DNA from 2 places in the Lysinibacillus sp. GJ-1 genome. Region 2 is predicted to be linked to the other one. Evidence: predicted binding sites of a transcription regulator. Region 2 holds the regulator's gene; the other holds the start of a gene.
The links. The regulator LexA, encoded in region 2, represses DNA repair genes until DNA is damaged. The targets are predictions, from matches to a motif close to CGAACATATGTTCG.
Positions count from the first base shown of each region.

Region 1: a site for LexA is predicted at 6,519-6,532, ahead of recA (recombinase RecA). Genes of this name have one in related genera too.

Region 1 is NZ_CP088912.1:1,119,564-1,131,427, forward strand. It holds gene yfmF (EF-P 5-aminopentanol modification-associated protein YfmF) at 1-195, shown strand, start outside; gene yfmH (EF-P 5-aminopentanol modification-associated protein YfmH) at 192-1,490, shown strand; gene ymfI (elongation factor P 5-aminopentanone reductase) at 1,490-2,218, shown strand; gene LO754_RS05170 (DUF3243 domain-containing protein) at 2,267-2,524, shown strand; gene LO754_RS05175 (DUF3388 domain-containing protein) at 2,752-3,540, shown strand; gene LO754_RS05180 (helix-turn-helix domain-containing protein) at 3,557-4,468, shown strand; gene pgsA (CDP-diacylglycerol--glycerol-3-phosphate 3-phosphatidyltransferase) at 4,516-5,094, shown strand; partial or broken gene LO754_RS05190 (competence/damage-inducible protein A) at 5,112-6,370, shown strand; gene recA (recombinase RecA) at 6,614-7,678, shown strand; gene rny (ribonuclease Y) at 8,133-9,692, shown strand; gene LO754_RS05205 (Wzz/FepE/Etk N-terminal domain-containing protein) at 10,018-10,716, shown strand; gene LO754_RS05210 (CpsD/CapB family tyrosine-protein kinase) at 10,748-11,452, shown strand; gene LO754_RS05215 (tyrosine-protein phosphatase) at 11,484-11,864, shown strand, end outside.
Region 2 is NZ_CP088912.1:1,259,675-1,271,538, forward strand. It holds gene LO754_RS05765 (DUF2339 domain-containing protein) at 1-2,080, shown strand, start outside; gene LO754_RS05770 (A24 family peptidase) at 2,378-3,130, shown strand; gene LO754_RS05775 (gamma-glutamyl-gamma-aminobutyrate hydrolase family protein) at 3,143-3,865, shown strand; gene LO754_RS05780 (GNAT family N-acetyltransferase) at 4,118-4,573, shown strand; gene lexA (transcriptional repressor LexA) at 4,715-5,332, opposite strand; gene yneA (cell division suppressor protein YneA) at 5,498-5,812, shown strand; gene LO754_RS05795 (YneB family resolvase-like protein) at 5,812-6,474, shown strand; gene LO754_RS05800 (GNAT family N-acetyltransferase) at 6,531-7,043, opposite strand; gene LO754_RS05805 (DUF896 domain-containing protein) at 7,216-7,449, shown strand; partial or broken gene tkt (transketolase) at 7,747-9,741, shown strand; gene LO754_RS05815 (hypothetical protein) at 10,267-10,773, shown strand; gene LO754_RS05820 (response regulator transcription factor) at 10,886-11,518, opposite strand; partial or broken gene LO754_RS05825 (sensor histidine kinase) at 11,493-11,864, opposite strand, start outside.

The sequences.
Region 1 (11,864 bases), 140 kb from region 2:
AAGGAATCGCTTGATTCTGCGCGTGGTCAAATTGAAATTTTTGACCAATACAAAGATTTACCAGAGGAATTTTCTGTCGAAGCTTGGGCAACGAAGTGGCAAGCTGTGACAAAAGAAGATGTTGTCGACATGGCGAAACAAGTGAAGTTAGAAGCGGTCTATTTCTTAAGTGGAAAGGAGCAAACCGCACAATGAAAACAATTGAATTCAAACAATTAGATGAAACACTATACTATGAAAAACTAGAGAATGGCTTGGATGTCTATATTTTACCAAAAAAAGGATTCTCAAAAACGTTTGTAACGTTCACAACGAAGTACGGTTCTGTTGACCGCACATTTGTACCGCTTGGAGAATCGCAAAGCATTACAGTACCGGATGGTATTGCCCACTTTTTAGAGCATAAGATGTTTGAAAAAGAAGATGGCGATGTGTTCCAAAAATTTAGCGAATATGGTGCTTCAGCCAATGCTTTTACTTCTTTCACACGGACTGCGTATTTATTTTCATCAACAGATAATATTTATAAAAGCACTGAAACTTTATTGAATTTTGTTCAAGAGCCATACTTTACAGAGGCTACGGTTAATAAAGAAAAAGGGATCATTGGTCAGGAAATTACAATGTATGATGACCAACCAGATTGGCGCCTATACTTTGGCACAATTGAAAATATGTATCATACTCACCCAGTGAAAATTGATATTGCGGGGACAATTGAATCAATTGACGGCATTACAGCTGACCATCTATATACGTGTTACAATACGTTTTATCATCCATCTAATATGCTATTATTTGCTATTGGTGCCGTGGAGCCTGAAGAAATGATGGCATTTATACGTGAAAATCAAGGCAAAAAAGAGTTCCCAGAGCCTACACCAATTCAGCGTTTCTTTGAGGAAGAGCCAACGGATGTTGCTGTAAAAGAACGCACATTGCACATGGATGTGCAAAAACCAAAGGTCTACATGGGCTTAAAAGCGAAAGACACGAATTTGTCTGGCCGAGAAATGTTAAAACATGAGCTATCCGTACAAATTGCATTAGAGCTTATTTTTGGGCGAACTTCAAGCTTTTATGAACGCGTTTATGATGAAGGCTTGATTGATGAATCCTATGCGTTTGACTTTACGTTAGAAAAAGGTTTTGGCTTTGCGTTGATTGGCTCTGATTCTACAGAACCTGATGCATTAGCAAAAGCCATTAAAGCTGAATTAGAAAAATACGAAAAAGGTGCGCAATTTGCCAGTGCAGATTTAGAACGCATCAAGCGTAAAAAAATCGGCTTTTTCTTACGTGCATTAAATTCAATCGAATTTATCGCGAATCAATTTACACGTTATTCTTTTAATGATATGAATTTATTCGACGTTGTCCCTGTCTTAGAAGAATTAACAATTGAAGATTTAACTAAAGCGTTTGCTTCTATCCAAGGTGAATCTCAACAAACTGTATTCAAAGTGTTACCAACAGAAAAGGGCGCATAATGAAAAAATTTGCCCTAATAGTAGGTGCATCGGGTGAGATCGGTCGTGCTATTTGTCGAAGTTTGGCACAAGACGGCTGGTCTCTCTACGTGCATTATGCCCATAACAAGCAAATGGCACAAGTTTTATGTGATACGCTCGCAGGCGATTTTCCAGCGCAGGAATTTATGCTTGTACAAGGAGATTTTACAAATATACAAGCAGCGCAAAAATTGGCTTCACAAGTATTTAGTGTCCAAGCAATTGTTTTTGCGAACGGGCAAGCACATTATGCCTTGTTGGAGGATACAACAGCGGAGGAAATGGATGCATTATGGCGTGTTCATGTGCAAAACCCGATGCAATTAACAGCTTTATTATCTTCAAAACTACGTACTCATGATGTCAGTTATGTGCTTTTTATCGGTTCTATTTGGGGCGAAGCAGGATCTGCTGGAGAAGCACTTTACGCAACGGTAAAAGGTGCACAGCATGCTTTTGTGAAATCCTATGCCAAAGAGGCTGCATTATCTGGTATTCGTGTTAATGCAATTGCCCCAGGCTTTATCAATACTTCGATGAATAATCATTTAAGTAATGAAGAACTACAGTACATTTTAGAAGATATTCCATTAGGTTCAGTCGGTCATACAACAGATGTAGCTGAAATGGTTCGTTTTTATCTGTCAGGAAAAGCAAATTATGTGACAGGACAAATAATTCGATTAAATGGTGGTTGGTACATATAATATCTCTTCTTTTTGCACATACTACATGTGTAAAGGAGGAGGAAACATATGACCATTTTAGAAAACTGGCAAAAATGGACATCTTTTTTAGGACAAAATGTTATGCAGGCTGAATCAAGCGGTATGCCAAAGAAAATGATTCAACAAGCTGCTGTACAAATTGGCGAATATTTGGCGACAAATATCGACCCTAAAAATGAACAAGAACGAGTGCTGTCGGATTTATGGGGCGTTGCCTCTGATGATGAAAAGCAAGCGTTGGCGAATTGTGTCGTAAAACTTGTGCAAAATAAACATGTACAGTAAAAAAAGAGGAGAGCTACTCTCCTCTTTTTTCTATATTAAAAATCGATATTTGCGTGGAAAAGGGAACGTATGTAAGTCTATTTCCGGTGGGACAATAAATTTTAGTAAGAATTTAAAAATAACGCTATAATTCCATGTATTCTAACTTTCCATTACATAAAAAATCAGCTATGATGGAACTTATAAAAGATTTTTTACGTTAACTAATAGGAAGGGAACGAGTGTGTTTGAGCGATTGGTACTTTGAATATGAAATTCAGGTGAATCGCCCTGGATTATTAGGAGATATTGCTTCACTTTTAGGGATGCTTCGTGTCAATATTATATCAATAAATGGTGTCGATGAAGACCGGCGTGGTATGCTAGTGCATACAGACAATGATGAAGCAATTGAGCGTTTTCGTACAATTGTTTCGACAATGGAACATATCCACGTTACTAAATTTCGACAACCAAAACTCCGTGATCGTTTAGCTATTAGGCATGGTCATTATATTCCTCGAGATGCAGATGAAAAAAATACTTTTCGCTTCGTCCGAGATGAACTAGGTATTTTAGTGGATTTTATGGCAGAACTCTTTAAAAAGGAAGGTCATAAACTCATTGGGATACGTGGGATGCCTCGGGTTGGTAAAACGGAATCTATTGTTGCGGCAAGTGTTTGTGCCAATAAAAAGTGGATTTTTTTATCATCTACAATGATTAAACAAACTATTCGTAATAAGCTTGCAGGCGATGAATTCAGTGACAATAATATTTTTATACTGGACGGCATTGTAACACGTCGTTCCGCTGATGAGCGACATTTGCAATTAGTGCGTGAAATGATGAATATGCCTTCGATTAAAGTTGTAGAGCATCCAGATATGTTTGTTCAGCATTCTGAATATAAGATTGAGGATTTTGATTATATCATTGAACTACGGCATCACCCAGATGAAGAAATTACTTATGAAATAATGGAAAAAAATCATATGATGTCCGAATCCGATTCATTTGGAGGATTTAATTTTTAATTTGATATTAAAGTAGGTGTTATTAGTGGCGGAATTAGGGACTCGACTGAAAGAGGCGAGACTGTCTAAAGGCTACAGCTTAGACGATTTACAAGAAATAACGAAAATTCAAAAACGTTATTTAGTAGGTATTGAAGAAGGCAATTATTCAATTATGCCAGGTTCGTTTTATGTACGAGCTTTTATTAAACAATATGCAGAGGCTGTTGGGTTAAATCCAGAGGAAATTTTAGAGACATTTAAAAGCGAATTGCCAGGGACACCGAACGACCAAGTTAGCCAATCATTGACTCAAACTTCAACTAGAAGAAAGGTTTCAAAAACCTCTTCGAATAAAATGATGGAGGCTATGCCGAAAGTCATTGTCGCTTTATTTATTATTGTTATTATCGTTGCAATTTGGGTTCTATTTCAAAATAGAAGCAACTCAGGAACGGGTGAAAGTAATGATACACCACCAGTAATGGAGTACGATAAAAAACCAAAACCAATAGATAATGAAAAAGATAAAGAGGAAGAAGATAAAAAAGCTCAAGCTAATACAGAAAAAGAGCAGACAGAAGATGTAACACCAGATGATAGTAAAACCGAAGAGGTTAAGCAAACGATTTCAGCAGGTACAATCGAAGCAGATGGCGCTACAACATCTTACACTTTAACGGGTACTGATACATTTAAAATACGGATTGAAGTATCAGGACCTACATTTATTGGTATTCGTAACCAACAGCAGCAAGAATTACTGACTGATACGCGTGTGTATAAAGCGGGGGAAATTGTAGAGTTTGATGCAACAGCACAAAGCTATGCACGTATTCGTTTAGGTAATTCTACGCAAGCTAAGGTCTATATTAATGACGAGCTTTTAACGTATGCACAGCAAATCGTAACGCAAAATATTGTCGTCAATTTCAATAAAGAACAGTAGTCATCCTATGATGACTACTTTCTTTCATCATGAAAGGTGTTAGTAAAATGAACATTCCAAATAAAATTACCATTTCACGTATCTTACTTATTCCGTTTTTTGTCATTGTTATGATGTTTGATTTCGGCTGGGGAACAATGACCTTATTTAGTGCAGAGATGCCAGTCCATCATTTTGTGGGAGCTCTTATTTTTATTATTGCATCGACTACGGATTGGGTAGATGGTTACTATGCGAGAAAGTATAATCTTGTAACAACGTTTGGTAAATTTTTAGACCCATTAGCAGATAAGTTACTTGTTTCTGCAGCGTTTATTCTAATGGTAGAGCTTGGTATGGCACCAGCTTGGATTATTATTGTTATTATTAGCCGCGAATTTGCTGTAACTGGCTTACGTTTAATTCTTGCAGGCGGTGGAGAAGTGGTAGCAGCCAATCAGCTTGGCAAGATCAAAACATGGGCACAAATTGTTGCGATTGCAGCAGCCCTTTTACACAATACAATATTTGTGTATTTCGGTATCCCATTTGATAAAATAATGCTATATATTGCATTATTCTTTACACTATGGTCTGGATGGGATTATTTCTATCTAAATCGACGTGTGTTACTTGAGTCTAAATAAGAAAGGTCTTGTGGATTATGAATGCTGAAATCCTTGCAGTTGGCTCAGAGTTATTACTTGGACAGATTACAAATACAAATGCAAAATTTATTTCAAATCAGCTATCTGAGTTAGGAATTAATGTGTTTTATCATACCGTTGTTGGTGACAATTCAAAACGGTTAGAAGAAGCAATTAGCATTGCGGAATCGCGCGCTAATCTCATTATTTTTTCAGGAGGCTTAGGTCCAACAAAGGATGATTTGACGAAGGAGACGATTGCTCGCCATCTTGGAGTAGACCTTGTATTCGATCAAGTTGCATTGACATATATTGAGGAGTTTTTTGCTAAACTAGGCCGTTCAATGACGGACAATAATCGCAAGCAGGCGCTAATATTAGCAGGTAGTGAGGTGCTTGCTAATCATCATGGTATGGCACCAGGAATGATTTTAACAAAAGATAATTGCACTTATATTTTACTTCCTGGCCCTCCAAAAGAATTAGAGCCGATGTTCCAATTTGAAGCGAAGCCAAAGCTTGGTAAAATGCTTAATGATGGCGGAGTAATTGTGTCTCACGTAATGCGTTTTTATGGTATTGGGGAAGCAGAGTTAGAAGTACATGTACAGGATATTTTAGATACACAAACCAATCCAACGGTTGCCCCGCTAGCAGCTGATGGAGAGGTCACTTTACGCGTAACAGCGAATACCAATCAGAGGACGACGCGCACCAGTTGATTGCTGCAAAAGTGGCAGAAATTCGTGCTATTGTTGGCGACTATCAATATGGCATAAATGATGACTCACTCGCCTCAAAAACGGTGGAAATGTTGCAGGACAATAATTTAACGATTGCTGCGGCAGAAAGTTTAACAGCTGGTTTATTTCAATCAGAGCTGGCTGAAATACCAGGTGTAGGCAATGTGCTTATTGGAGGACTAGTGACCTATACCGAAGATGCGAAGGTAAAGCAGCTTGGCATTTCTCAACAATTACTAGATACGCACGGTATTGTGAGCAGTGAATGTGCTGCGGCAATGGCTAGTGCAGTACGTCAAAAATTTGGTACAAGTATCGGTATCGGACTAACAGGTGCGGCTGGTCCTACAGCACATGACCATCAGCCAGTAGGAACGGTATGGATTGGTATTGCCATAGATGACGAAGAGCCAATTACGTATTTACTTCACTTATCGGGTATGCGCAATACAAACCGATTGCGTGCCGTGAAGTTTACTTGTCACTATTTAATGCAGCAATTGGAAGCACGAGGTTACAAGAAACGTATTTAGCTTGCTTCACAAGTCTATCACTTCTAAAAGTGTAAGATGCATGTACAGGTTATGAAGCTATTACACTAAAAATAGCATTGATTATGATAGTTCAAAATGGGAATTTGGGTAGGAAAAACTTATCCAAATTTTTATTTTGCACAAAAATCGAATAAATGTTCGCTTTTTTCTTGCGTGTTCTCTCAAAAACAAGTATAGTAGAGATAGATAAAAACAGTGAACAGTTTCAAAGGAGGAAAAACAATGAGTGATCGTAAAGCAGCCTTAGAACAGGCGTTAAAACAAATTGAAAAGAATTTCGGTAAAGGCTCTATCATGAAGCTAGGCGAAAAAACAGATTTAGAAATTGCTACATCTTCAAGTGGTTCGCTAGCGCTTGATGCAGCATTAGGTGTTGGTGGCTATCCACGTGGACGTATTATTGAAGTATATGGTCCAGAATCATCAGGTAAAACGACCGTTGCGCTTCATGCGATTGCAGAAGTACAAGCTAAGGGCGGACAAGCAGCATTTATCGATGCTGAACATGCATTAGATCCAATTTACGCTCAAAAATTAGGCGTAAATATTGATGAACTATTACTATCACAACCAGATACAGGTGAGCAAGCGCTTGAAATTGCAGAAGCATTAGTGCGTAGTGGGGCGATTGATATTATCGTTATTGACTCTGTTGCAGCACTTGTACCAAAAGCTGAAATCGAAGGCGATATGGGTGACTCGCACGTTGGTTTACAAGCTCGTTTAATGTCTCAAGCATTACGTAAGCTTTCAGGTGCGATTAATAAGTCTAAAACAATCGCTATTTTCATTAACCAAATTCGTGAAAAAATTGGTGTTATGTTCGGAAATCCAGAAACAACTCCTGGTGGTCGTGCGCTAAAATTCTATAGCTCAGTTCGTTTAGAAGTACGTCGTGCTGAAGCAATCAAACAAGGTAATGACATTATGGGTAACCGTACGAAAATTAAAATTGTCAAAAATAAAGTAGCGCCACCATTCCGTACAGCTGAAGTTGATATTATGTATGGTGAAGGGATTTCTAAAGAAGGCGAAACGGTGGATTTAGGTGTAGAATTAGACATCGTTCAAAAAAGTGGATCTTGGTATGCATATGGTGATGAGCGTATAGGCCAAGGACGTGAAAACGCAAAACAATATTTAAAAGAAAACCCTGCTATTTTAGAAGAAATTGCAAATAAAATTCGTTCTTCTTATGGCATAGCTGCATCATCTTATACCATTGCTGCACATGATGATGAGGAAATGGATGAAGAGTTAATGCTTCTTCTTGAAGATGACAAATAATAATATATCGTTCTCACTCTAATGGAGTGAGGACGATTTTTTTGTTTTCATTGTAGTTTCATAGGCATGAATTGCGCTTGATCGTCTGCTAAAGTATAGCCAGTAAGAAAGAAGTCTTCGTTTTGTCAAAGAAAGTGAAAATAATTGTATTAAGATGTACGTAATTGTGGTAATAATTGTATTGACACCTTTGTCCCAAATAAATTCATTTTTAAGGAGCATAGGTATTTTATCTAGCACAAAAGATACAGTAAATTTATAGTCCTTATGGATATGACTTACTTTTTTTCTTTCAGATAGGCGAACAGATGCCCGTCTATCCTTGACAGAGCTTGGGGCTAGCTATACAATTAAATATGTATAATTTCTGAATTATGACTTTAAAATAGGCAGTACAATTTTTGTATGCGCCGACTGAAACTGTATTACCCAAATAGCAAGAGGAGGTGTTCATATGGATGGAATTACTATCATCTCCGCTTTGCTTGGACTCATCGTTGGTGCCGCTGTTAGCTATATCTACATGAAAAAAGTGAATGACTCAAAAATCACTGGTGCTAAACATGTCGCTGAAACAATCGTTGAAGAAGGAAAACGAGAAGCGGAGGCATTAAAGAAAGAAGCACTACTTGAAGCCAAAGATGAAACTCACAAATTTCGCACTGAAGCCGAAAATGACATTCGTGACCGTCGTTTAGAACTTCAAAAACAAGAGAACCGTTTATTGCAAAGAGAAGAGAATCTTGATCGCAAGGATGATGCTCTAAATAAGAGAGAAGCCGGCTTAGAGCGTAAAGAACAAGCTCTAGCTGAAAGACAACAGCATATTGAACAGATGGAAAGCAAAGTGGACGAGCTCGTTGCAGCGCAAAAAACAGAGCTAGAGCGCATTTCTGCATTAACAAGAGATGAAGCTAAGACTATTATCTTAAGTGAAGTAGAAAAAGAGCTAGCAACTGATATTGCAGTGATGACGAAGGAATCTGAAACGCGTGTGAAAGAGGAATCTGATAAAAAGGCGCGTGAAATTTTATCATTGGCACTACAACGCTTTGCTGCAGATCACGTAGCAGAAACAACTGTTTCTGTTGTGAACTTGCCAAATGATGAAATGAAGTGCCGTATTATTGGTAGAGAGGGTCGAAATATCCGTACACTCGAAACGTTAACAGGTATCGATTTAATTATCGATGATACGCCAGAAGCTGTTATTTTATCTGGTTTTGATCCAATTCGTCGTGAAACGGCTCGACTTGCACTTGAAAAGCTGGTACAGGATGGTCGTATTCACCCTGCTCGCATCGAAGAAATGGTTGAAAAATCTCGTCGCGAGGTAGATGAACAAATTCGTGAAACAGGGGAACAAACGACATTTGAAATCGGCATCCACAATCTACACCCTGACCTAATGAAGATTTTGGGCCGCATGAAATATCGTACAAGCTACGGGCAAAACGTCCTAAAACATTCGGTGGAGGTAGCATATTTAGCAGGCTTACTAGCTGCTGAACTTGGTGAAGACGTAGCGTTAGCTCGTCGTGCTGGCTTATTGCATGATATAGGGAAAGCAATCGACCACGAAGTTGAAGGAAGCCATGTTGAAATCGGCGTGGAGTTAGCAACGAAATATAAAGAACATCCTGTTGTTATTAACAGTATCGCTTCTCACCATGGTGATACAGAAGCAACATCTGTCATTGCAGTATTAGTAGCTGCAGCTGATGCATTATCTGCAGCGCGTCCTGGTGCTCGAAGTGAGACACTGGAAAACTATATTCGCAGACTAGAAAAATTAGAAGAGATTTCTGAAAGTTACGATGGTGTTGAAAAATCATATGCCATCCAAGCAGGGCGAGAAATCCGTATTATTGTTCAACCAGAAAAAATTGACGATTTAGCTTCTCATCGACTTGCGCGTGATATTCGTAAGCGCATTGAAGAAGAACTAGATTATCCAGGACATATTAAAGTAACTGTTATCCGCGAAACACGTGCAGTGGAGTACGCGAAATAATAAAATATAAGACTCCTCTTGGCTACAAGCAAGAGGGGTCTTTTTACATGAGTCATCAAGCAGTGCCTTTTTGAAAAGAGCTAACATTTAGCTCAAGTAAAAAATGCACAACAACATCTTGTATTGTTCAGTGTTCCCACAGAGGGGGACACTTTTTTTGTGTCCAATTTTATATAAGAAACACTTCGTATTAGCTCTTTTTCAAGATGAATAAAAGAAGGCAATCAATAATATAATATACTATAAAACTTTTTGTGAAAAATGCCAGAAGAACTGACAAAAATATAGAATCGCCAGTATATGTAATGTCAAGGAGTGAGGGTCGTTGCAAGAAACTATCACCTTGCAAGATGTAGTGAAAATAGTACGAAAGCAATTGCTGTATATTATGAGCTTTGCACTTTTTTTAGCATTAGTCACGGCGTTCTTTAGTTTTTTTATCATAAAGCCTACTTATGAAGCACAAACGCAGCTGTTAGTAAATCAAAAAAATATCGACCAACAATCACGTTTAGGTGTACAACAGGTGGAAACGGATTTGCGTTTAATTAATACGTATAATGTCATTATTCAAAGCCCTGCTATTTTATCGAAAGTGATTAGCCGGCTTCATTTAGATAGTACACCAGAAAAATTAAAAGAACAGATTACTGTATCGAGTGCGAGTAATTCTCAAGTTTTGAATATTGCCGTTCAAGACAAGCAAGCTGATATGGCAGTTAATATTGCCAATACAGTAGCTGGGGTATTTCAAGAGGAGATTCAAGTGTTAATGACGATAGATAATATTAATATTTTGTCAGTAGCGACATTAGATGACGAGCCTGAGCCAGTGGCGCCAAACAAAAATTTATATATTGTGGCTGCTGCGATGCTAGGGTTCATCGTAAGCGCTGGCTTTGCTGTATTACTAGAATGCTTGGATACAACCGTTAAGACAGAGCAAGATATCGAAGAAATCATTGGCTTGCCGATTATGGGTATCATTAGCAAAATAAACGATGCAACCTATAAAAATATATGATTAAATCTCATAACAGAAGGAGGGAGTAACAATGTTTCAACATAAAAGAGCAAATAAAAAAAAACTAGCCAAAATGGGCAGGAAGCTTGTGACAGTTGCGAATAGTCATTCCTTTGTCTCTGAGCAATTTCGTACCATCCGAACAAACATTACCTTTGCAATGCCCGACCAAGAAATCAAAACCATTTTAGTGACATCTGCCACACCGGGCGAAGGAAAGTCCACAAATGTGGCTAATTTAGGTGTTGTCTTTGCACAAGAAGGAAAAAAGATATTAATTGTTGATGCAGATTTACGTAAGCCAACCATGCATTATACATTTCGCTTAGCCAATATAAGGGGACTATCAAATTTACTGACTAGACAATATGAAATGGCAGAAGTGTTAAACAGTACAGAGATTCCGAATCTTTTTGTTATGACAAGCGGACCAATTCCTCCTAATCCAGCAGAACTTTTAGCTTCTAAAACGATGGATAGCGTCATTGTTCAACTGATAAAAGATTTTGACATCATTATTTTTGATGCTCCGCCATTGCTATCGGTCACGGATGCGCAAATTTTAGCTAATAAATGCCATGGCACACTATTAATTGTCAATAGTGGTGTAGTGGAAAATACAAGCGTACTAAAAGCAAAATTAAGTCTTGAGGCGTCAAAGGCGAATATTTTAGGTGTCGTTTTAAATAATTATAAAACACCACTAGGCGAATATTATGATCACTATTACCGTTAGGATATGGGTATAGATAGGGAAGTGAAATGTAATGGTCGATATGCATAGCCATATTTTAGTGAATGTTGATGATGGTCCAGAAACAGTAGAGGAGACATTCCAATTATTTGAACAAGCCATTGCAGAAGGCATTACAGCTATGATAGCTACATCACATGTTCTGCACCCGTTATATAATGTTCCTTTTCATGAAGTGAATGAACAAATTATAAAATTACAGCAGGAAATTGACAACCGACACATGTCGTTAACACTTTATCCTGGGCATGAGGTGAGACTGGCGGGGAATATTTTAGCGTTGTTAGAGAGCGGGCAGTTGCACACATTAGCCGATTCGAATTACTTATTATTAGAGCTTCCATCAGGTTACATACCGACATATACACGAACAATAATTTACAATTTATTGACA
Region 2 (11,864 bases):
AATGGAGCAGCGAATTGCTAAGCTAGAAAAAGAGATGGTAGCGTTACGGCGGGAAATGGATGAGTTAAAGCACCAACAGTCACAAGAAAAGACAACGATACAAAACATCAACAAATCCATCACTGGCCAATCTGCCTTACCAATCGCAAAAGCTAAGCCAACACCACCAACTTCACCAATACCAACAGCAAAAACAAATGTACAACAAGGGCGTTCAATCGAAGAGCAAATTATGTGGGCGCTTCCGAAAGTATTTATGGTTATTTTAGTATTGGGTGTGTTATGGGGGCTAAAACTAGTTAGTGATTATGGCTACTTATCAAACGAGGTAAAAATCATCCTCGCTTATTTATTATCCATCGCATTAGCAACCATAGCATATGTAGCAGAACGTAAAAAGCTAGGGTCATCAGCCGTAACCATTTCCTTATATGGGGGGGCATTTATCGTAGGTATTTTAACTACTGCTGCTGGTGCTATGCTATACGATGTATTGGGCTTAACATTAGCATTGTTTATTGCCATCCTATTCATTGGCTATGGCATAGCAATCAGCTATCTAAAGAAAAATGAGGTACTTACTTTATTTGTCAGTTTTACCTCATTGTTATTACCTTATTTACTAGAATACATGGATTTTAGCGCATACATTATATTATTCTTTGTCATTGTCTTATTTACAATGTTGCAATTTGTTATTCTTCAACATAAACAAAAAATTGCGCTTTATGTCGCTACTTTTTTCTCAATTTTGGCAATTAGTATTGTCGCCTTTATGAATAATGATAATCAAGGAATGTTTGCCTTAGGTTTGTTCATGACACTCGCTATTTTCTACACGAGTTGGTGTCGCTTGTATAATGTTGAATCGAAGTGGAAGCATATTTATGTTGGACTGCAATTTAGTTTAGGGATCTTTAGTTTACTAATGATGAACTTGATAAGTAGTCCACTTGATTATAAAGAGCTCCTACTGTTCGGTTTATGGATGTTATTTATAGTTATAGCGGGTTATGGCTATAAGCAAAAATGGCAGGAGGCATTTGATAGTGCCGTAACACTCGCATTTATTACACTTTGTAATACGCTATTGATTATGAATATACCAGAAAAAGCGGATGATTTACTTCTTCCATTCATACTATTTGCAGGCGTTATGATGAGCTTACGACTACGAGCAAGTATGATGAAGGTTGTCAGTTCAATAGGGTTTGTCATTGCACTTATGATGAGCTTTATCATACACGAGCCAACCCCATTTTTTAGTATAGAACATCTCGCTTTATTGATGCCAGGGGTATATCTCTTCGTTATTTATATGTATGCATTACGTCGTAAAGAAACATTAAATGCCTTTGAGAAATGGATGAAAGATTTATATGTGCTTGATGTAATAGCAGTTATTACAGCTAGTTACTTTATCGCCTATATAGGCAAGCTGGATAGTGTTTATATTGTAAGTGCTAGTAATACCCCACATCTAATGAGTATTAGCATTGTATTGTTGTTTGTAGGGTCACTGTTTCTACCTGTAACATTTAAAGGGCGGGCATTAACGCCAGTGCTGACTGTATTATTCTTGTTATTTACAATTATGTTAAACGTTATTCCTTCTAATATACAGGGGATTGAATGGCTCAATATTATGACACGGTTAACCTTCATTGCTACGATTAAGGCTATCATCCTGGATTTGCTCATGAAGGGACGTATTTATCGAATCTATCAAGACTATATGCCGAAATTTTTAGATGCCATTGTTAGTATAGGTGTAGTAAGTGCGATGCTAGCAGTATGTGGTCTTGTGTCACAACTCGCTTATAACGACTTACTAGATTGGAAGCTTAGCATTGCACTAACAACAATTACGCTCTTTCTCACGGCAAGCCTATCACTTTGGCTTGGCGCAGTGCGGCACTTACGAATACTGCGACTTTCCGGCTTTATCATATTAGCCATCGCCTTTATAAAGCTGATATTCTTCGACTTATCCGCACTCGATTTATTAATACGCGCAATACTTTTCATCTCAATTGGTGGCATCGGCATGCTACTGTCGAGTAGATTGTTGAGGAAATAAAAATAAAGACTGTTTACTAGTGTGACTAGTAAATGGTCTTTTATTTTACTGTAAATTTGTTTTGGCGTAAAAAAGCCACTCAAATACGTGCTCTTTGAAAGTATTATTGTCAATAAAGTGGTGACAGGAACACGCATAGCGGCTGTAGAATTTTATAATTATCATTCACCAATAATGAAATCAAACTAGAAACATTAGCAGAATGTAGAGTCTACTATTACCACGACCGTCGAGGTCACAACCTTATTATAAAGGACAACAAGTATAAGCACTATGTTAGTTTAGGGGGTAAGAAAAATGGAAATGGCTTATACAATACTTGTATTCGTATTTGGACTTGTATTTGGTTCGTTTTTTAATGTGGTAGGTTTACGTGTGCCGATGAAGGAGTCGATAATCCAACCACCATCGCACTGTACGACCTGTCAGAGGCAATTGACGGCAATAGATTTAATACCTGTATTGTCCTATATATTTTTAGGAGGCAAATGTCGTAGCTGCGGGCAAAAAACTGCATGGATTTATCCATTCATCGAGCTGCTGACCGGGATATTATTTGCCTTTTCATATTGGCAATATGGATTTAGTGAACAATTTATCGTGGCATTATTATTGATTTCATTATTGGTGATTGTGGTTGTATCGGATATTACCTATATGCTTATACCAGATAAAGTGCTATTGTGCTTTTTGCCATTATTAGTGATTGGGCGTATGCTAGCGCCTTTGACGCCTTGGTGGGATAGTATTGTAGGTGCTGTCGTTGGCTTTGGCGTAGTATATAGTATCGCAGTTGTGTCGCGTGGTGGAATTGGTGGTGGCGACATAAAATTATTCTTTTTACTCTACTTTGTATTAGGTACAATCCACACACTATTGACATTATTTATAGCAGCCGTTATTGGAATGGTTGCTGGAATGATTGTGCTGCAAGTGCGCCAGCAAGGTAGAAAAACAGCGATTCCATTTGGCCCTGCCATCGCACTAGCAGCGGTCATAGTGTATTTCTATGGAAATGTCATAATACAGTGGTATGTAGGATTATGGTAAGGAGGGAGATAGATGAAACCAATTATAGGTATAACGGCGTTTGCGGAAGATGATTTATCATCGAGATTAAATGTAGCCTATAGCGAAAGCATTATTGAGGCTGGAGGGATCCCATTTATTATTCCGCTGGGGGTAGAGGAAGATGCGGCACAAATTCTATCGTTAACGGATGGTTTACTTTTATCGGGTGGGCACGATGTTCATCCATTTGAATTTGGTGCTGAACCTTTACCAAGGCTAGGAAAGATACACCCGGAGAGAGACAAGGTGGAACTGGCCTTACTTAATGCAGCCTTTACAAGGAAAATGCCGATATTCGGTATTTGCCGTGGTATTCAAATGCTCAATGTTGCATTAGGTGGAACATTATACCAAGATGTTGATAGTGAATATCATAGTAGTAAACTGTTAAAACATGCACAACAAGCAGCTCGTGGCGTCGCAACGCATTATGTTCACATAACACCTCATACATTGTTAAAAACAATTATTGAAGAAGAAAAAATTGCTGTTAATTCCTTTCATCATCAAGCAGTAAATGTTTTAGCAGAGAAGCTAGTCGTTGCAGCAAAATCTAGTGATGGTCTAGTCGAAGCGGTGGTCCATGAAGAGTTTCCGTTTTGTCTAGCAGTTCAGTGGCACCCAGAAGAACAGGCAATTGTAGGAGATATTGCTGCACAAAAACTTTTTTCAGCTTTCGTTAAAGCGAGCATGCTATATAAAAGAGAAGCATAGGGATGACAGCTAAGAAACCAAACGAAAATTTAATAGTTTAGCCTTTAAATACAGTCTTTCACATAGAAAAGGCTGTATTTTTATTGTCATAATTGGAGGTATAGTTTAAGAGAAATTCTAACTATGCAAATTGATAATTACTTCAAGGCAAAAGGCAGCTACGCAGAGTTTCTTCAGGTAATTACAGTGAAACAAAGGATTAATAATAAATGTTATAATTGCATTTATATGTTAAATAAAGGGGTGGTTGTAATGGAATATAAATTATTAGTGGAAGAGGATTTAAGTAAATGTACCGAAACATTTATTGAAGTATTTAATGATGCGCCTTGGAATGATAAATGGACATTTTCGCAAGCTAAAAAATATTTATTAGATTTTTATCAGACACCTGGATTCTTAGGAGTTTTAGCAATAGAAAATGACGAGATTTTAGGCTGTATTTTAGGAGTCAATAGAGTTTGGTGGAGCGGAGATGAATTCTTTATTAATGAAATGTACGTAAAACAACAACAGCAGAATAAGGGAATTGGAAGAGCGCTGTTAAATCATTTAATTAAAGAACTCGATAATAACAAAATAAATAACATTGTACTGCTTACAGATAGAGGGATACCTGCCGAAGAATTTTATAAAAAAAATGGTTTTGAAGAAATAGAAAGAATCATCTTTCTACATAAGAACATTAAACAATCGTTATCACGTTGATGAACTTAATGATATATGCCATAGAACGCTCCTAAATGTAAGTTTGAGCACACATGCAAAAGCCACGAATGTTATCCCATCAACATTTCGTGGCTTTCCTAATCGAACATTATTTTTTCGCAAAATTAGTATAAGAATGCATTAATGTACACGGCGATATAAGCCGACAACTTGTCCTAAAATCGAAACTTGGTCTACAATAATCGGTTCCATTGTAGCGTTCTCTGGCTGTAAGCGGAAATGATTTTTTTCTTTAAAGAAGCGTTTGACAGTTGCTTCATCTTCTTCGGTCATGGCTACGACGATATCACCGTTATCGGCTGTTGCCTTTTGCTTGACGATGACTAAGTCCCCGTCAAAAATTCCTGCCTCAATCATCGATTCACCCATGATTTCTAGCATAAATAACTGATCTTCGCTTGTCCCGTAAATATCCGGTAAAGGGAAATATTCATCGATATTTTCAATCGCTGTAATTGGAGATCCAGCAGTAACCTTCCCTACAAGTGGTACATGGATAACACTTTGCTTTTGAATCGAATCCTCAGGCTCTAAAATTTCAATTGCACGCGGTTTAGTAGGATCTCGTCGAATAAAGCCTTTTTGCTCTAAACGAGCTAAATGTCCATGAACTGTTGAGCTTGATGCAAGTCCAACTGCTTCACCAATCTCACGTACAGATGGTGGATAGCCCTTTGCGCGTACTTCTTCTTTGATAAACGCTAGTATGTCTTCTTGTCTTTTCGAAACTTTTTTCATGATTGCTCACCTCTTTTTTTTATATCATTCTTCTTACTAGATAGTATAGCAGAATGCGAACACTTATGCAAACATAGGTTCGAAAAGTGTTTGACAAAAACGTTTGTTCGCTTTATTATAAGAACATACATTCCGAACAAACATTCTAAAAAGGGGATATGATGCATGAATTGGTTTAAAAAAAATACACATATTTCAATTTTATTGGGCGTAATTTTCTTATTTGCAGGCTATCTTTTTATAACTGATCCTGGAGACATTACCTACACTGAAATTCATATAGAGCATGGCGATAGCTTATGGTCGTTAGCCGAACAATACCGTGGTAAAATGGGTACGGATGACTGGATTAACCTTGTGAAAGCCGAGAACGAATTACATAGCGTTAATATTGTTGCAGGGAAATCACTCGTTATACCCGTAGTGGGTGACAATAAGATGCCCACCAATTCTATTGAAATTGCGAGAAGTGGAAAATGATGAATAAAAAACGAACGGCTGTACTGTACTGCCGGGTTAGTACGGAAAAAGAGACCCAAAGTTCTTCATTAGAACGACAACAAGAAGAATTGCTGCGTTATGCCAAGGAACAAAACTATGAAGTGATACAGGTTTTTCAGGACAAACATAGTGGTTATGATGTGGAACGCGAAGGTTTACTGGAGATGCTCGATTTTATTAAAGAAAAAGAAATTCAAGCATTATTTGTGCAAGATGAAACACGTTTAGGGCGTGGGAATGCGCGAATGGCTGTACTCCATTTATTGCAAAAAACAGATACAGATGTTTTTTCGATGCGAGATGCGGGGCCTGTCCAATTAAATGAGATGGACACGATGTTGCTTGAAATATTAGCGATTGTAGAGGAGTATCAGCGTAAAATTCATAATGCGAAAATTCGCCGCGGTATGCGTCGGGCAGTAGAAAATGGCTATCGTCCAGAAAATAACTTGTCCAATCGTGGCAATCCAAATGGTCAGGAGCGCAAGGAAGTACCGGTAGAAGAAATTGTGAAGTTGCGAAATCGGGGCTTTACTTTTGAAGAAATAGCCATGACACTTAGAGGTCTTGGCTTCGAAGTTAGTAAGGCAACCGTACATAGGCGCTATCAAGAACATCAAGAAAGATTAGCAGGCAAATAATTTGCACTGCTAGTCTTTTTTTATTCTACTAACAGTCTTGAAGTGTAGTAGAGAGCTCAACTTTGCCATTCTTCCTGCAAAATAGCGTAATAGTACTCATCCCACCAATCGTCACCATGTGGTATACATTTTTTGAAAAATCCTTCACGACGCATGCCGATTTTTTCCATAACGCGATAAGAAGCGATATTTTCGGGCTGACATGTGGCGATGATTCGATGAAGCTTCATTTTCGTGAAGCCGTAATCTAATAGTGCTTGTGCTGCCTCCGACGCATAGCCTTTACGATAATACGCAGGATTTAACACCCATCCAATTTCATATGTATGTTCGCCAAAGTAAGGATGGAATACGAGATGACCGATAACCTGTGACTGCTCCTGTAAAACAATGGCGAAATGCTTTGCTTCATCACGATTATCTGATATAAATTTTTGCACTTGTTGTGCAGTTAAAACGCCTTCTGGCATATAGTGCATCACGGTTTGATCGGACATATAGTTAACAACAGCCTGCCAATCTTGTATTTCAAATTTTCGGATATGTAATCGCTGTGTTGTAATGTTCACCTTATTTCCCCCAATATGTGTTCTTTATTAATAGTTATACACTACTAACATTTGGAAGTCATGTAAATTGTGGCTAAGCTGTGTGATTAAGGGTTGGTATAACTGCATTTTAAGGGAAAGCATGCTATACTTTGCATACTGAAGTCATCAAGGTATTGAAAGGTGTGTAACGATGTTATCCAAAGAAAAAATTAATCGAATCAATGAATTAGCAGCAAAAGCTAAAGCGGGCAGTTTAACGGAAGAAGAAGCGAAAGAGCGTACATCCCTTCGCAAAGAATATTTAGATACATTTAGAGCAACGATGCGCAATACAATTGAAAATGTTAAAGTTGTCGATCAAGAAGGTAATGACGTAACGCCTGAGAAGGTAAAACAAGCGAAAAAAAATAAATTTCTAAATTAATATGACACATTTCATGCAGGATGTAAGCAAACACATTTCGCGTGGACATTTCACTATAGATTTCTAGCAAAATCCTTGCCATCACTGAAGAAGGTTTCTTTTTTTATTTGTTAAACCTTCCTCCAAAATAGGCAGTAATTTTGTCGTTATTTCTATCATTGCTATGTCTAAGTTACAGAATGATGATAAAGTATGTCATAAATCTCAAATAGTATAACAAAAGCATTGTTTTCTAGGACAATGTTGACTAAACTGTAGTAGAACAATATATAGGACGAGAAAGGATGTCACAACATAATGACTCAACATGCGGACCAACTAGCGATTAATGCTATCCGAACATTGTCAATTGATGCAATTGAAAAAGCAAATTCAGGTCACCCAGGCTTACCAATGGGGGCAGCGCCAATGGCTTATACGCTTTGGACAAAACAACTTCGCCATAATCCGGCAAATCCAAAATGGTATAACCGCGATCGTTTCGTACTTTCAGCAGGTCATGGCTCTATGCTTTTATATAGCCTACTTCACCTTGGCGGTTAAGGCCTACCAATGGAAGAAATTCAAAACTTCCGTCAATGGGATTCATTAACTCCAGGACATCCAGAATACGACCATACGGTTGGGGTAGAGGCAACAACAGGTCCACTTGGACAAGGGATTGCGATGACAGTTGGTATGGCAATGGCAGAGCGTCATTTAGCAGCGACTTATAATAAACCAGGACATGAAATTGTCGATCACTATACATTTGCGCTTTGTGGCGACGGCGACTTAATGGAAGGTGTTGCGGCTGAAGCGATTTCATTAGCTGGACATTTAAAACTTGAAAAATTAATCGTGTTATACGATTCAAATGATATTTCATTAGATGGTGATTTAGAAAAATCATTCTCAGAAAACGTACAAAAACGTTTTGAGTCATATGGCTGGAACTATTTAAAAGTGGCTGACGGTACAGATACAGAAGCTGTTAACCAAGCAATCGAAGAAGCAAAAAAATCAACTGGCAAGCCAACGCTGATTGAAGTGAAAACTGTCATCGGATTCGGTTCTCCAAACAAATCAGGTAAAGCAGATTCTCACGGTGCGCCACTAGGCACTGATGAGGTTGTATTAACTAAAGCAGCGTATGAGTGGGCACATGAGCCATTCCAAATTCCTGCTGAAGTATATGATACATTCAATGCAGCAGCTGAAGTACAAGGTGCACAGCCGGAAGCAGCTTGGAATGCAAAATTTGAAGCTTACAAAGCAGAGTTCCCAGAATTAGCAGCTCAATTCGAAGATGCGATGAATGGTAAGCTACCAGAAGATTTCGCAGCAGAATTGCCAGTTTATGAAGCAGGTAAATCTGTAGCAACACGTTCATCTTCAGGCGATGCAATTAATGCGATTGCGAAGAAAACACCATCATTCTTCGGTGGTTCTGCTGACCTTGCAGGCTCAAATAAAACGACGATGAAGGGTGCAGGCGACTTCTCAGCGGATGACTATGCAGGTCGCAATATTTGGTTTGGTGTCCGTGAATTCGCTATGGGCGCAGCAATGAACGGTATGGCTCTTCACGGCGGTGTTAACGTCTTTGGCGGAACATTCTTCGTATTCTCTGATTATGTACGTCCAGCTGTACGTCTTTCTGCATTAATGGGTCTTCCTGTGACATATGTATTCACACATGACTCAATCGCTGTAGGGGAAGATGGTCCAACACATGAACCAATCGAGCATTTAGCTTCATTACGTGCAATGCCAAACCTTTCTGTTGTTCGTCCAGCAGATGCGAACGAATCAGCAGTAGCATGGGAGCTTGCAGTATCATCAGAAAAAACACCAACTGTATTAGTATTATCTCGTCAAAACTTACCAGTGCTTGACGCGTCAATCGAAACAGTTCGTGAAGGTGTAGTAAAAGGTGCTTACACTGTTTCACCTGCATCGAAAGAAGTAGCAGATGCTATTTTAATTGCAACAGGTTCTGAAGTTTCACTTGCAATTGAAGCGCAAAAAGCATTAAAAGCTGAAGATATGGACGTTGCAGTCGTATCAATGCCTTCAATGGATCGCTTTGAAAAACAAGATGCAGCATATAAAGAATCGGTTCTTCCAAAAGCTGTTACAAAACGTCTAGCAATCGAAATGGGTGCATCATTCGGTTGGCACAAATATACTGGTTTTGAAGGTGACGTTCTTGCAATCGACAAGTTCGGCGCTTCTGCTCCAGGTGAGTTAGTTATGGAAAAATACGGTTTCACTGTAGAAAACGTTGTAGCAAAAGTTAAAGCACTATAAGATTTGGCTTCCATAAAAAATACTGTAAGCTCTAATTAAGCGTTACGGTCAGACTGTAGACAAACTCGGAAATTTTCGAGGTTGTCTACAGTCCTTTTTTTATTTTAAAAATATATGTAGATGACAACTACCGTTGATTTCCATTGCGGGCGATGTTTACTTTTACAACAATGAAAAAAGCTGGCTACTTGTACATGGTAAGCTACTTAACGGAAAGGGTATTGTCGAAGACTATATTCAATGTGGCAAAAATATATTTCTTGTCCTTAAAAAGGTAAAAAAATACAAAAGGCATCCGCGTTGAATTGCTTGATACCTTTTGTCGACAATCTGAAAGTAGCAAGCGCTACTCTAATTTTATTTAATTACTCTTTTATTACTACATAAGTATATCCTATGTTACAAATCTACTTCGATTTCCGTCAAACTTTTTACTACCCGCTTATCCTCAATCCTTTCAATATGATAATATTATTAAAAGAAATTTTATCATAAAGCATAAAAAAATGTAAAAGGTGAGCTTAAATGATTAAAAAATACTTTTTTTCTTTTTTTGCTTTTTTATTTTTATTAGTGGGATGTTCAAATGAAGAAGTAAATATCGTCAAAAAACATGAAGTTATAGAAATTGGGATTGTAGGGGAAATACCTTCGTTAATTAAAGAAAACAATATAAAATTTAAAAAAATAATGTTACAAGATTTACATAAAAAAAATGAAGATTCTTTTGATGCTATCATGATTACGAAAGATTATTTACAAGAAGCTTCCGACGAACAATATACTCAATTTTATTTAAATTCCTCTATACCTATTGTATTTGTTCAGTCAGACAAAGCAATTTCAGCTTTTATTATTCCTAACCACACGTACGAAAATACATTTGAAAATCAAGCTCAAGATTATTTTATCGGTTATTATCAAGGTACTACTTTTGGCGTTGCTTTGAATGGAAATACAAATGAGGATTTAATAAAAGGTTATTGGAGTTTATTTGATTTATTAGATAGATTAAAACAAACAAATAATTAAAAAGAAACCGCAAGCTCCTATTGAGCGCTGCGGTATTTTTTTGATCTTTTCGATGTTACGATCGCCACTAAAACTCGGCGAACCGCCACAAACCTAGCGACATTAATAAAAATTACTTTGCTAAACCATTTTGAAAGGCGTAGACGACAGCTTGTGTTCGATCTTGAACGTCTAGTTTGGCTAAAATATTGCTGACGTGGGTTTTCACTGTTTTTAAGGCGATGTATAAGTCATCCGCAATTTCTTGGTTTGCCTTGCCTTTTGCCATTAACAAAAGAACTTCCATTTCACGTTCAGTTAATTGCTCATAAAGGGGTGTATTTGTTCCATAGCGCATACGGTGCATCATTTTAGATGTGACTTCTGGCTCCAAAACAGTTTCTCCGCCCATTGTTTTACGAATGGCATCGGCAATTTGCTTAGCATTGGATGTTTTTAATATATAGCTAATCGCACCAGCCTCTAAAGCGGGATACACTTTATCGTCATCTAAAAAGCTTGTGACCATCATAATTTTCGCTTCTGGCCAAGCTTCAAGTATTTTAACAGTTGCTTCAGCTCCGGTCATCACAGGCATGACATTGTCCATTAAAATAATATCAGGACGAAGGGCGAGCGCACGTTCAACAGCTTCGACGCCATTTTCAGCTTCCCCCACAACAGTAATATCAGGCTGTGCTGACAGGTAGGCAGATACGCCAATTCGTACCATCTCGTGGTCATCCACTATTAATACTTGAATCAACTTCAACAACCTCCTTCTGTAGCGGAACTTTTACCTCCACTATTGTACCTTCTCCAGGCACCGAAACAATTTTATACCTACAACCAATTTCCACGGCTCGCTCAGCGATATTTTGTAAACCGTAGGAAGTCGATTTATCAGCCTCTACATCAAAGCCAAGACCATTATCTTGAATGCGTAAAATAGCAAGATTGTCTCGGGCAACAAGAAGTAGTTCAACTTCTGTTGCTTTAGAATGGCGCAATGTATTGGATAATGCTTCTTGAGCAATACGGAACAGGTGATCTTCCTCAGCCTTTGTTAAAGCTATTTCTTCTAGTTCATATTCTATATGAAAATATACTTT